3 regions of the Ectopseudomonas khazarica genome follow, and region 3 is predicted to be linked to each of the others. Evidence: predicted binding sites of a transcription regulator. Region 3 holds the regulator's gene; each other region holds the start of a gene.
What was found. The regulator FliA, encoded in region 3, starts transcription of late flagellar genes. The targets are predictions, from matches to a motif close to CTAAAGTTTNNNNNNNNNNNGCCGNTAA.
Positions count from the first base shown of each region.

Region 1: the regulator FliA is predicted to act here: its motif matches at 2,320-2,347, upstream of JLK41_RS20300 (methyl-accepting chemotaxis protein).
Region 2: the regulator FliA is predicted to act here: its motif matches at 1,420-1,447, upstream of JLK41_RS13170 (methyl-accepting chemotaxis protein).

Region 1 is NZ_CP068551.1:4,317,256-4,321,428, reverse strand. Features, by position in the region: gene JLK41_RS20305 (SOS response-associated peptidase) at 1-87, shown strand, start outside; gene JLK41_RS20300 (methyl-accepting chemotaxis protein) at 134-2,284, opposite strand; gene JLK41_RS20295 (M48 family metallopeptidase) at 2,479-3,300, shown strand; gene JLK41_RS20290 (ester cyclase) at 3,340-3,783, opposite strand; gene JLK41_RS20285 (TMEM165/GDT1 family protein) at 3,957-4,173, opposite strand, start outside.
Region 2 is NZ_CP068551.1:2,752,638-2,756,810, forward strand. Features, by position in the region: gene pgl (6-phosphogluconolactonase) at 1-705, shown strand, start outside; gene JLK41_RS13165 (bifunctional 4-hydroxy-2-oxoglutarate aldolase/2-dehydro-3-deoxy-phosphogluconate aldolase) at 707-1,378, shown strand; gene JLK41_RS13170 (methyl-accepting chemotaxis protein) at 1,532-3,454, shown strand; partial or broken gene JLK41_RS25550 (REP-associated tyrosine transposase) at 3,591-4,133, shown strand.
Region 3 is NZ_CP068551.1:3,369,039-3,373,211, forward strand. Features, by position in the region: gene JLK41_RS16055 (protein phosphatase CheZ) at 1-675, opposite strand, end outside; gene JLK41_RS16060 (chemotaxis response regulator CheY) at 695-1,069, opposite strand; gene fliA (RNA polymerase sigma factor FliA) at 1,170-1,916, opposite strand; gene fleN (flagellar synthesis regulator FleN) at 1,913-2,743, opposite strand; gene flhF (flagellar biosynthesis GTPase FlhF) at 2,833-4,143, opposite strand; gene flhA (flagellar biosynthesis protein FlhA) at 4,155-4,173, opposite strand, start outside.

The DNA of each region.
Region 1 (4,173 bases), 950 kb from region 3:
TCCCCGGTGGCGTTGCGAGAGCGTCCGCTGGCGACGCTGGTCAACGACCCGCAGCTGGATGCACCGGAGTGCCTGACGCCAGCCTGAGGTGTCACCTCGGCAGGGGGGCACGCGCCCCTGCCGATAATCTCGACTAGACCCTGAACTGATTGATCAGGCGGCGCTGTTGCTCGGCCAGCCTGGTCAGCTGGGCGCTGGCCTGGCTGGCTTCGTCGGCCCCGCCGGCGACTTCGTTGGCGACCTGACCGATATTGGTGACGTTGCGGTTGATGTCCTCGGCGACGGCGCTCTGTTCTTCGGCGGCGCTGGCGATCTGAGTGTTCATGTCGTTGATCACCGAGACCGCCTGGGTGATGTCTTCCAGCGAGCTGGCCGCCTGGTTGGCGTGTTCCACGCTGTCGTCGGTCTTGCTCTGGCTCTGCTCCATCACCTTGACCACTTCGCGGGTGCCCTGCTGCAACTGCTGGATCATGGTCTGGATTTCTTCGGTGGCCTGCTGGGTCTTCTGCGCCAGGTTGCGCACCTCATCGGCGACCACGGCGAAGCCACGACCCTGCTCGCCTGCGCGGGCGGCCTCGATGGCGGCGTTGAGCGCGAGCAGGTTGGTCTGTTCGGCAATGCCACGGATGGCGACCAGGATGGCGTTGATGTTCTCGCTGTCCTTGGCCAGGTTCTGCACCACGCCCACGGCGCGACCGATTTCGCTGGCCAGCGCGGCGATGGCGGCCGAGGTTTCCTGCACGACCTGCTTGCCCTGGTTGGCCGCGCGGTCGGCATGGTTGGCCGCTTCGGCGGCGTGGGTGGCATTGCGTGCGACGTCCTGCGCGGTGGCGGTCATCTCGTGCACGGCGGTGGCCACGAGCTCGATTTCGGCGAGCTGCTTCTGCACACCTTGGTTGGTGCGGATGGCGATATCGGCGGTGTGCTCGGAGGAGTCGCTGACCTGCTGCACCGAGGTCACCACGGAGGCGATCATCGCCTGCAGCTTGGTCAGGAAGGCGTTGAAGCCCTGGGCGATCTGGCCGAGTTCGTCGGTACGCTCCACCTGCAGGCGTACCGTCAGGTCGCCGTCGCCCTTGGCCATATCGTCCAGCATGCCGACCATCTGCCGCAGCGGACGGGCAATGCCGTAGCCCACGAACCAGATGACCAGCAGGCCGAGGCCGGCGATCAGCAGGCCCACCAGGGTCATGCCCAAGGTGTCGCTGTCGCGCTGGCTCGCCAGATCGTCCTGCAGTTGATAGAGGTCGGCCATGACCGCTTTCAGCGGCAGCACCACCATCATCACCCAGCGCGCATCGCTCTGGCCGATGTTGAAACTGAGGAACAGCTCGATATGGCTGTGGTCCGGGTCGTCCTTGGCGTCGATGGCGTAGAGCGGCTGACCGGGTTGCAGCTTGCCCAGGTTGCTGACCTCGTTGGCATCGAGCAGCGCGGTGGCCGGCTCGCCGAGTTTGTCCGGCGCCTTGGTCGAGGCGACCAGACGGCCGTTGCTGGCGATCAGTGCCATGTCCCCGGCGCCGTCATAGAGCTGCGAGTCGGCCTTGACCAGCAGTTCCTGAATGAAGTTTACGGCCAGGTCGGCACCGGCAATGCCGCGAAACTCGCCATTGACCAGGATCGGCGCGGTGAACGAGGCAAGCATGGTCATCTTGCCGCCCACGTCGTAGGGGGCCGGATCGATCACGCAGGGACGCTTGCGCTCCTTGGGGCAGAGGTAGTACTCGCCGGCTCGCACGCCGGTGGGCAGGAGTTCTTCGCTCTCGGTCGAGCCGATGGCATCGACGCCGAGGCTGCCGTCGGCGTTGCGGTACCACCAGGGCAGGAAGCGTCCGCTGCCGTCGTAGCCGTTCTCCTTGCTGCCGGCGTAGAGGTCGTCGCTGGCATCGAAGGCGTTCGGTTCCCAGCCGATGTAGCTGCCCAGCAGCTTCGGATTGGCGGCAGTGGTCTCATGCACCAGGCTGGCCAGCTCCTCGCGGCTGATGCTGAGCAGGGGGCTGCCATTGCTGTCGGTCATGCCAAGCATGGCGTTGACCCGCGCCAGGTCGGCGGTGATCTGCAGGGGCACTTCCAGTTCGCGCTGAATCTCACTGACCTGCGCTTGCGCCAGGGCGCCAAGGCGCTGTTCGATGACGCGTTCGAGCAGGGTCTGGGTGCGCTGCTGGACCAGCGTCTGGGTCCGGTCACCGGCGAACAGGGCATAGAGCACCAGGGCCACGACGACCGCCAGCACGCTGGTGCCGGCCAGAAAGGCGACGGAAAACTGGATCGACTTGAACTTCATGAGAGCTCCCGAGCGCAATGTGCGGCTGTCACGTTGTATCGGCCGTGACAGGGCAAAACCTTAGTGACCTGGCATGATCCTTTGCGTCAGTGCTGCATTCAGCAAAGATTGCCCTTGGCCATCACGCAAGTGCGGCGGTTGCCCGAGTATCCGGGGCGGCCTAGCATAGGCGGCCCATGCAAGGAGATGGCTCGATGAGCAAGGTTCTTCACCTGAGTGGCCTGGCAGCCGCGTTGCTGATTTCCGCTTGCCAGGCGGTCAATACCACCAGCGCGGGTGCCGTCGGCGTCGAGCGCAAGCAATACATGTTCAGCATGCTGTCAGCTGATGAAGTCAATCAGATGTATGCGCAGTCCTATCAGCAGACGCTGAGCGAAGCTTCGAGCAAGGGCGCGCTGGACAAGAGCAGCGCCAATGCCCGGCGCCTGCAGACCATCGCCAACCGCCTGATTCCGCAAGCGCCGCGTTTTCGCCCGGATGCGGCCAACTGGCAGTGGGAGGTCAACCTGATCAAGAGCCCCGAGCTCAACGCCAACTGCGGGCCGGGCGGCAAGATCATCTTCTACAGCGGCATCATCGAGCAGCTCAAGCTGAGCGACGACGAGATCGCCGCGATCATGGGTCACGAGATGGCGCACGCGCTGCGCGAACACAGCCGCGAAGCCATGTCCAAGGCCTACGGTATCGAACTGGCCAAGCAGGGCGCCGGCGCTCTGCTGGGGCTGGGGGAAAGTAGCCTGGCGATGGCCGATACGGTGGTGCAGTACAGCCTCACCCTGCCCAACAGTCGGGGCAACGAGAACGAGGCCGACCTGATCGGGCTGGAGCTGGCTGCGCGTGCGGGCTATGATCCGAATGCCGCTATCAGCCTGTGGCAGAAGATGGCGGCTGCCGGCGGTGGTGCGCCCCCCGAGTTCATGAGCACGCACCCGTCGTCCAGTAGCCGTATCGCGTCGCTGCAGGCGGCCATTCCCAAGGTGATGCCGCTGTACGAACAGGCTCGGGCCAAGCGCTGACAGGGCTGCTGCGGCGTGCATGGTACGCCGCAGGTCTTCTCAGGGGAGGGCTTTTTCGGCGAAGGAGCGGGTCTGCAGGCCCAGTTGGGAGCGGAAGCTTTCCATGTCGAACATGGTGCAGATTTCCTGGATTTCGTTGCCTGGGCTCAGGGTCCAGAACGCCATGGCCGAGATGCTCAGTACCTTGTCGCTGGGCGGGTAACCCAGTGCCGGTTTCTGGATGGTGCCGATCAGCGTGCTCCAGGTCACCACCTTGCAGCCCTCGGCGATGCATTCCTCGATGACCACCTGCAGGTCCGGCATGGCGTGGCGAATGTCCTGCACCATCTGGATGAAGCCGGCGCTGTCGAGTGGATGACCGACGAACGAACTCTTGTAGAGAAAGTCGCGCGAGTGCAGTTGCTCGGCCAGCGCCAGGCGGCCTCTGTTCCAGACCAGGTCGATGTGCTGGCACACCACCTTCTTGCGATCATCCAATGACATGGTGCCCTCCCGGCTGCTGAACAGGTGAGCGTGGCACCGATGGCGGCTCCGTACCTGGCGTGCGCCGGTCGTTCAGCGGCCTGCTGCTTCACGTGACGTGGTGCGCACTCTAGCAGCAGGCCAGGGGGCGATGGGATTGGCCGAAATGCCGGTTCGTTGGCGTCATGGAAGCGTCAGATCAGCCCGCTGAGCTTCAGGGCCTGGTAGCCGGCATAGATGGCCAGGGCGGCGAACGCGCAGGCTGCCAGGCGACGGATGAGCGTCAGAGGCAGGCGCTCGGCGGCGAAGTTGCCGGCCAGCACCACGGGCACGTTGGCCAGCAGCATGCCCAGGGTCGTGCCGGCGACCACCAGGATGAAGTGCGGATATTGTGCCGCCAGCATCACCGTG
Region 2 (4,173 bases), 620 kb from region 3:
CTGCAACTGCCGCCAGGCGTCCGGGCCTGTCCGCATGACGCTGCCGGACAAATGGCTCAGGCGCTGGCCGTGCGCGTGGCTGATGCCTTGCGTGAGGCCATCGCCAATCGCGGTCAGGCGACCTTGGTGGTGTCCGGCGGGCGCAGCCCGGTGCCGTTCTTCGAAGCGCTGGCGCAGCAGGACGTGCCCTGGGCACAGGTGCGGGTCAGCCTGGCCGACGAGCGTTGGGTGCCGGTCAACCACGCCGCCAGCAACGAGGCGCTGGTGCGCCGTCACCTGTTGCGTGGCCCAGCCGCTGAAGCGCGTTTTCTCAGCCTTTACCAGGTCGCTGGCAATCTCGAACAGGCAGCCAAGCTGGCCGATGCCGCGGTTGCCGAGCTGGCGCCGATCGATGTGCTGGTGCTGGTGCTGGGCATGGGCGACGATGGGCATACCGCCTCGCTGTTCCCCAATATCCCTAATCTGAGCCAGGCGCTGCAACCTGGCTGCGCACGTCGCGTGCTGCCGATGCTCGCCCCCAGTGAGCCGGCGCAACGCCTGAGCCTGACCCTGCCCGTGCTGGCCAGCGCACGCCTGCCGCTGCTGGCAATCCAGGGCCAGACAAAACTGAACATACTCAACGCAGCTTTGCAGTCTGGTGAAATCACCGAACTGCCGATTCGTGCGTTCCTGCATTCCCCCCTCGAAATCCACTGGTGCCTCTGACATGACCAGCCTCGACCAAGGCCAGCGCGCGCGCATGGCCGACAAAATCGCGGAGATCGACCGCATCTGCGCGCAGGCGCGGATCATGCCGGTGATCACCATCGCCCGCGAGGCGGACATCCTGCCGCTGGCCGACGCCCTGGCCGCTGGTGGTCTGCGCGTGCTGGAAGTGACCCTGCGCTCGGAGCATGGCCTGGAGGCGATTCGCCGCCTGCGCGCCGAGCGCCCCGAACTCTGCGTTGGCGCTGGCACCGTGCTGGATGAAGACATGCTCGCCGCGGCGACCGCCGCCGGTGCGCAGTTCATCGTCACGCCGGGCAGCACGCGTGAGCTGTTGCTGGCGGCGCTGGATAACCCGCTGCCGCTGCTGCCGGGTGTGAGCAGCGCATCGGAACTGATGGTTGGCTACGCCCTGGGTTATCGCCGCTTCAAGCTGTTCCCGGCGGAGATCTGCGGTGGCGTCGCGGCGCTCAAGGCGCTGGCCGGGCCTTTCGGCGGGGTGCGTTTCTGCCCCACCGGCGGCATCACCCCGGACAACCTGCAGCGCTACATGGCGCAGCCCAACGTGATGTGCGTAGGCGGCACTTGGATGTTCCAGCGCGAGTGGGTGGAAAGCAGCGACTGGGCACGTATCCAGCAATGCAGTACCGAGGCCTTGCAGCTGTTGAGCTGAGGCGTGCCAGTGGCGGCGCTGCTACCGCATATCGGATTGCTCTAAAATCTGTGTCGCATTGGCCGATACATACGTCAGCTAATGTCATTGTGCTGGCGCCAATAAAAACAACTCTCCAGCGAAACCCAGAAACACCCGCAGTTGGAGAATTTCATGAATACCTGGTTCGCTAATCTTAGTGTGACCCGCAAACTGGCGCTCGGCTTCGGCCTGGTGCTGGCACTTACCCTGGCGCTGGCCTGGACTGCCTGGACTGGTCTGGGCAGCGTGATCCAGCGCAGTGGTTGGATGAGCGAGATCACCCAGCTCAATAACACGCTGACCAACCTGCGCATCGCTCGCCTGCAGTTCATGCTGGCCAAGGGCGATGCAGTCAGTACCGAGCGCCTGCTGAACAATCTGAACATTTACCTCGAGCAGCAGAAGAAGCTGCTGGGAACCTTCAAGAACCCGGCCAACGTCAAGTTGCTGCAGGAGCAGGACCGCTATAACCAGGACTATCAGCGCTCCCTGGCGGGGATGCGCGCAGCCTACGCGGCAGCGGCTGAGGTGCGCGACCAGGCGAACGTCGAAGACCAGCAACTGAGCGAGCTGCTGGCCAACATGCGGCGCAGTGTTGAGCTTCTGCCGGAAGACGATGCCGATCGCTTCACGCAACTGCAGGCTCTGATGATCACCCATGGTCAGTTGTTGCGCCTGCGTTATCTGCTCGAGCGTTATGACAGCGCACCCGATGCACAAACCGAACAGGCGCTGTCCGAGCGTATCGCCATGGCCCGAGCCAGCCTCGGTGCGCTGCAGCAGGCTTTCGGTAGCGCCCAGCAAGATGCCGTGCGCCGTATCGAGGCGGCCCTGGGGCAGTTCGAACTGACCGTGCAGGCCTTCAAGAATGCCACTGCTGATATTGCCCGGACCCGTCAGGAAATGACCGATCAGCAGACCGAGATCGTCCGCATCAGTGACACCCTGTACAAGTTCCAGATCGAGCGTCTGGCCATCGAGAGCGCCGAGGCGCGCACCTGGCAGATCATCGCCGTGCTGCTGGCGCTGCTGTTCGGCGTGCTGGCTGCCTGGATCATCACCCGGCAGATCACCCGTCCACTGCAAGACACGCTGGGCGCGGTACAGCGCATTGCCGAGGGCGACCTGACGGCCAGCGTGCGGGTCGATCGCCGCGACGAGATGGGCCAACTGCAGCAGGGCATCCAGCACATGGCCACGACCCTGCGCGAGCTGATCGGTGGCATCCGCGACAGCGTCACCCAGATCGCCAGCGCCGCCGAAGAGTTGTCGGCGGTCACCGAGCAGACCAGCGCCGGTGCCAACAGCCAGAAGAGTGAGACCGATCAGGTGGCCACCGCCATGCATGAAATGTCCGCCACCGTACAGGAAGTGGCGCGTAACGCCGAGCAGGCCTCGCAAGCGGCCAACGACGCGGACGGCCAGGCGCGCCTGGGCGACCAGGTAGTGGCCGAGGTGATTTCGCAGATCGAGCGTCTGGCTGCCGAAGTAGGGCGTTCTTCCGAGGCGATGACCGGCCTGCAGCAGGAAAGCGACAAGATCGGCAGCGTGATGGACGTGATCAAGTCGGTGGCCGAGCAGACCAACCTGCTGGCACTCAACGCCGCCATCGAGGCAGCACGTGCCGGCGAAGCAGGTCGCGGTTTTGCCGTGGTCGCCGACGAAGTACGCGGCCTGGCGCAGCGTACGCAGAAATCCACCGAAGAGATCGAGGCGTTGATCGCCGGGCTGCAGAGCGGTACCCAGCAGGTGGCGGCGGTGATGCGCAACAGCCGTAACCTCACCGACAGCAGTGTCGAGCTGACGCGCAAGGCCGGCGACTCGCTGGGTAGCATCACCCTCGCGGTGTCCAGCATCCAGTCGATGAACCAGCAGATCGCCGCCGCTGCGGAGGAACAGAGCGCCGTGGCCGAGGAAATCAGCCGCAGCATCCTCAGCGTACGCGACGTATCCGAGCAGACCGCCACCGCCAGCGACGAAACGGCCAAATCCTCGGCCGAGCTGGCGCGCCTTGGCGGCCAGTTGCAGTCCATGGTCAGTCGCTTCCGCGTTTGATTTGAGTTGGAGCCGGTGCGCGCGGCGCACCCTACGGGAATTACGCTGTTCAAACCGTAGGGTGTCGCGGGGCCGCCTAGGCCGCGCGCACCGCCGACTATCCTGAATCTGCTGGCAAGAATTCAGGAGACAAGGAATGTCCAACTACCGCCGCGCTCGCGATGCGGGCGCCTGCTATTTCTTCACGCCGGTCAGCCACCAGCGTCATCCGGTGCTGACCAAGGCGCCATTGCGTGTGGCCTTGCGCCGCGCCATCGAACGAGTCCGTTTACACCGTCCCTTCATCATCGAAGGTTGGATACTGCTGCCCGATCATCTGCATTGTGTCTGGCGCCTGCCTGAAGGGGATGCAGATTTTGGCTCCCGCTGGTCGATGATCAAGCGCCTGACTTCTCAGGCCTTGCCGGGGTTCTGTGCGATCAGTTTGAGCCGCAGTTTGCGTCGTGAGTCAGGGCTGTGGCGGCGGCGCTTCTGGTAGCACCGTATTCGTGATGAAGGTGATTACCAGCGGCATATGGATTACCTGCATTTCAATCCAGTGAAGCATGGCTTGGTCGAACGCGTGGCAGATCCATGTCGCCACCCTGGGCGGATGGTCATGCATCTCCCCGCCTTGGTGCCACCCTACGACTGGTTCGTATGCCATTCCGGAAAAAGGGGAGTGCGCCTTCGCGGCTGAAGCCGCTCCTAGCAGACCAGTTAGGCCGTAGGTGCGGCTG
Region 3 (4,173 bases):
TTCCTGTTCGGCACGCAACGCTTCGTGGTCATGCTGAATGCCGGCAAAACGGTCGACCTGGCTGGCCATCAGCATCAGCTTGAGCAGGTTGCCTTCCACCTCGGTCACCAGCTGGGTGACCCGCTTGATCACCTGCCCGGTGAGGTCCTGATAGTCCTGCGCCAGCAGAATGTCGTTGAGGTGATTGGACAGTTTGGCGCCGTCACGCTCGCTGCGCGCGAGGAACAGCTCGACGCGCTTGGCCAGCTCGCGGAACCCTTCGGCGCCCATCTCGCGACGCATGAAACGGCCCCATTCGGCGCTCAGGCTCTGCGCCTCATCGCTCAGGTCATTGACCAGCGGAGCGCTCTGCTCCACCAGGTCCATGGTGCGGTTGGCCGCCCTCTCGGTCTGGGTAACGACGTAGTTCAGGCGTTCGGTCGCATCGGCGATCTGCGACAGCTCCTGCGCATGCGGCATGCGCGGGTCGATCTGAAAGTTGACGATGGCGTTGTGCAACTCACGGGTCAGCTTGCCGACCTCGTGATAGAGCCCGCGATCACGGACCTTGTTGAGTTCGTTGATCAGTTGCACCGCGGCGCCGAAATTGCCTTGTTCGAGGCTATCGACCAGGTCACGGGCGTTGTTTTTCAGGGTCGACTCGAGGTCACCCATCGTGGAGTCATCATGTTCCATAGCACCCTCGCGGCCGACATCAGCCGTTGACTCGCTCGAAGATCTTCTCGATCTTTTCCTTCAGCACCTGGGCGGTGAAGGGTTTGACCACGTAGCCATTCACGCCGGCCTGAGCCGCCTCGATGATCTGGTCGCGCTTGGCTTCGGCGGTCACCATCAGCACCGGCAGGTGCTTGAGACGCTCGTCGGCGCGAACGGCGCGCAGCAAGTCGATACCGGTCATGCCGGGCATGTTCCAGTCGGTCACCAGAAAGTCGAAGCTGCCGCTCTGCAGCATCGGCAGCGCCGACGTGCCGTCATCGGCTTCTGCGGTGTTGGTGAAACCCAAGTCCCGCAAGAGGTTCTTGATGATCCGTCGCATCGTCGAGAAATCGTCAACGATGAGGATTTTCATGTTCTTGTCCAAGTCGACCTCCGTACAGTCCCAAACGTATTGCGCTTGCAACTACGTCCTTTAATCGAGAAACCGCTTCCGCCTGCGAGTACGCCGCTGTTCAGCCTGCGCGCCATTCACTCAGTCGCGAGCGCAGGCGTGCCGCGCACTGACTGTGCAGTTGGCTCACACGTGACTCGCTAACCCCCAGCACTTCACCGATTTCTTTCAAGTTCAGTTCTTCATCGTAATACAGCGCCAGCACGAGACGTTCACGCTCGGGCAAACCGGCGATGGCCTCGGCCAAAGCCGCCTGAAAGCGTTCGTCTTCGAGGTCCCGCGAAGGTTCGAGGTGGGTGTGCCCGGCGTCTTCGTGCAACCCGCCGTGCTCGCCATCCTGCAAGAGGTCGTCGAAGCTGAACAGGCGGCTGCCCAAAGTGTCGCCAAGAATGCCGTAGTAATCCTCCAGACTCAATTGGAGTTCGGCAGCAACCTCGTGATCTTTAGCGTCGCGCCCGGTTCGGGCTTCGACTGCACGAATCGCATCGCTGACCATACGGCTGTTACGGTGCACGGAACGCGGCGCCCAATCGCCCTTGCGTACCTCGTCGAGCATGGCACCGCGAATGCGGATGCCGGCGAAGGTTTCGAAACTGGCACCCTTGCTGGAGTCGTATTTGCGCGAGGCCTCGAGCAGCCCGATCATCCCCGCCTGGATCAGATCATCGACCTGCACGCTGGCTGGCAGGCGTGCCAGCAGGTGGTAGGCGATGCGCTTGACCAGGGAGGCATAGCGCTCGATCAACTGGTGCTGGGAGTCCTGCGCCTGCGCCTTGTTGTACATACGAAGTCCAGAAGCTGCTGTCATACGGCACTGTCAGCCGTCGGTTGCTGCACCAGACGCTCGACGAAGAACTCCAGATGGCCGCGGGGGTTGGCCGGCAACGGCCAGGTGTCGACCTTCTGAGCAATCGCCTTGAACGCCAGGGCGCACTTGGATCGTGGGAACGCCTCATAGACGGCACGCTGCTTCTGCACGGCCTTGCGCACGCACTCGTCGTAGGGCACGGCGCCGACATACTGCAGGGCGACATCAAGAAAACGATCCGTCACCTTGGTCAGCTTAGCAAAGAGATTGCGCCCTTCCTGCGGACTGTGAGCCATGTTGGCCAGGACGCGGAAACGGCTGATGCCATGGTCACGGTTGAGCAGCTTGATCAGGGCGTAGGCATCGGTGATGGAGGTCGGTTCGTCGCACACCACCACGAGGATTTCCTGCGCCGCCCGGACGAAGCTGACCACCGCGTCGCCGATACCGGCGGCGGTGTCGATCACCAGGACATCGAGGTTTTCGCTGATGTCGCTGAATGCCTGGATCAGCCCGGCATGCTGCATCGGCGTGAGGCTGACCATGCTCTGCGTGCCCGACGCGGCCGGCACGATGCGAATGCCGCCCGGCCCCTGCAGCAGCACGTCACGCAGATCGCACTCGCCGGCGATCACATCGGCCAGGGTGCGCTTGGGTGTGAGCCCCAGCAGCACGTCGACGTTGGCCAGCCCCAGGTCGGCGTCCATCAGCATCACCCGCCGACCGAGGTCGGCCAGGGCCATGGACAGATTCACCGACACATTGGTCTTGCCGACGCCACCCTTGCCGCCGGTCACCGCAATCACCTGTACGGGATGCATACCCATGTTCTTTCTACACCTTGTCTAACTTCGACTTGACCATCAGGCCGTTCACTCCCGCGCTCATGCGCGAGAGGGTGCAACATCGTCGCCGTTCAGCCGGCGCGCTGCGCGGGCTGGTGATAGAGCCCGGCGAACAACTGCGCCATGGCGTCCTCACTCGGCTCCTCCGCAGACTGCAGGCCCACTGCGCGGCTGACCAGCTGGTGGCTGCGCGGCACCTGCAGGTCATCCGGAATGCGCGGCCCGTCTGTCACATAGGCTACCGGCAGATGCTGGCCTATAGCCAGACCCAATACCTCGCCCAGGCTCGCAGCCTCGTCCAGCTTGGTCAGTATGCAACCAGAAAGTCCGCAGCGCTTGTAACTATGGTAGGCCGCCTTGAGCACTTGGTTCTGACTCGTTGCCGCCAAAACCAGATAATTCTTCGACTTGATGCGTGGCGACGCCAGGCTCTCCAGCTGCAGGCGCAGTGCCGGATCGTTACCCGGCAGGCCTGCGGTGTCGACCAGCACCACGCGTTTCTTGGCCAGCGGCGTCAGAGCCTGCAGCAGAGACTGACCGGGATCGACCTGGGTCACCGATACGCCAAGGATACGCCCAAGCGTCTTCAGTTGCTCCTGTGCGCCAATACGATAGCTGTCCATGCTCACCAGAGCGACCTGCTGCGCGCCGTACTTAAGCACGTAGCGCGCAGCCAGCTTGGCCAGCGTGGTGGTCTTGCCCATGCCGGCCGGACCGACCAGGGCGATCACCCCACCCTCTTCCAGCGGCTCGACCTTGGGCGTCCTGATCGCGTGAGCCAGGTGGGCCAGCAGCATGCGCCAGGCCTGACGCGGCTCGGCCACACCGGCCACCTTGCTCAGCAGGGCTTGCGACAGCTCGGCCGACAGGCCCATGCGCTGCAGGCGGCGCCAGAGGTTGGCCTGCTGCGGACGACGATTCTGCAACTGCCCCCAGGCGATGGACCCCAGCTGGACTTCGATCAGCTCACGCAGGCCATGCAGCTCGAAGCGCATCGCGTCCAGGGCCCGGGGATCGACCGCCGGTGCAGCGGCGACAGGCGCCTCGAGCGGGCGTTGCGGCTTGACCGGCGTCGCCGGCAGCTCGGGCGCCAGCAGCGACTCGTTGGCGAACAACTGGCGATCCTTGCCGGCATCCTGTTCGGCACGGGTGGTCAGCTCGGCCTGGGCGCTGGCGATGCGCGCCTGGGTCTTGCGCAATTCGGCTTCCAGCGCCGGGTTCGGGCGTGCCGGGGCCGGCGCCTGGTAATCCAGCGCAGCCGTCAGCTCCACACCGCCAGCCACGCGGCGGTTGCCGATGATCGAGGCATCGGCGCCCAATTCGTCACGCACCAGTTTCATGGCGGTCCGCATATCGGCGGCGAAGAAGCGTTTGACCTGCATGACCCTTTACCTCAGTTCTGGCCAACCGTA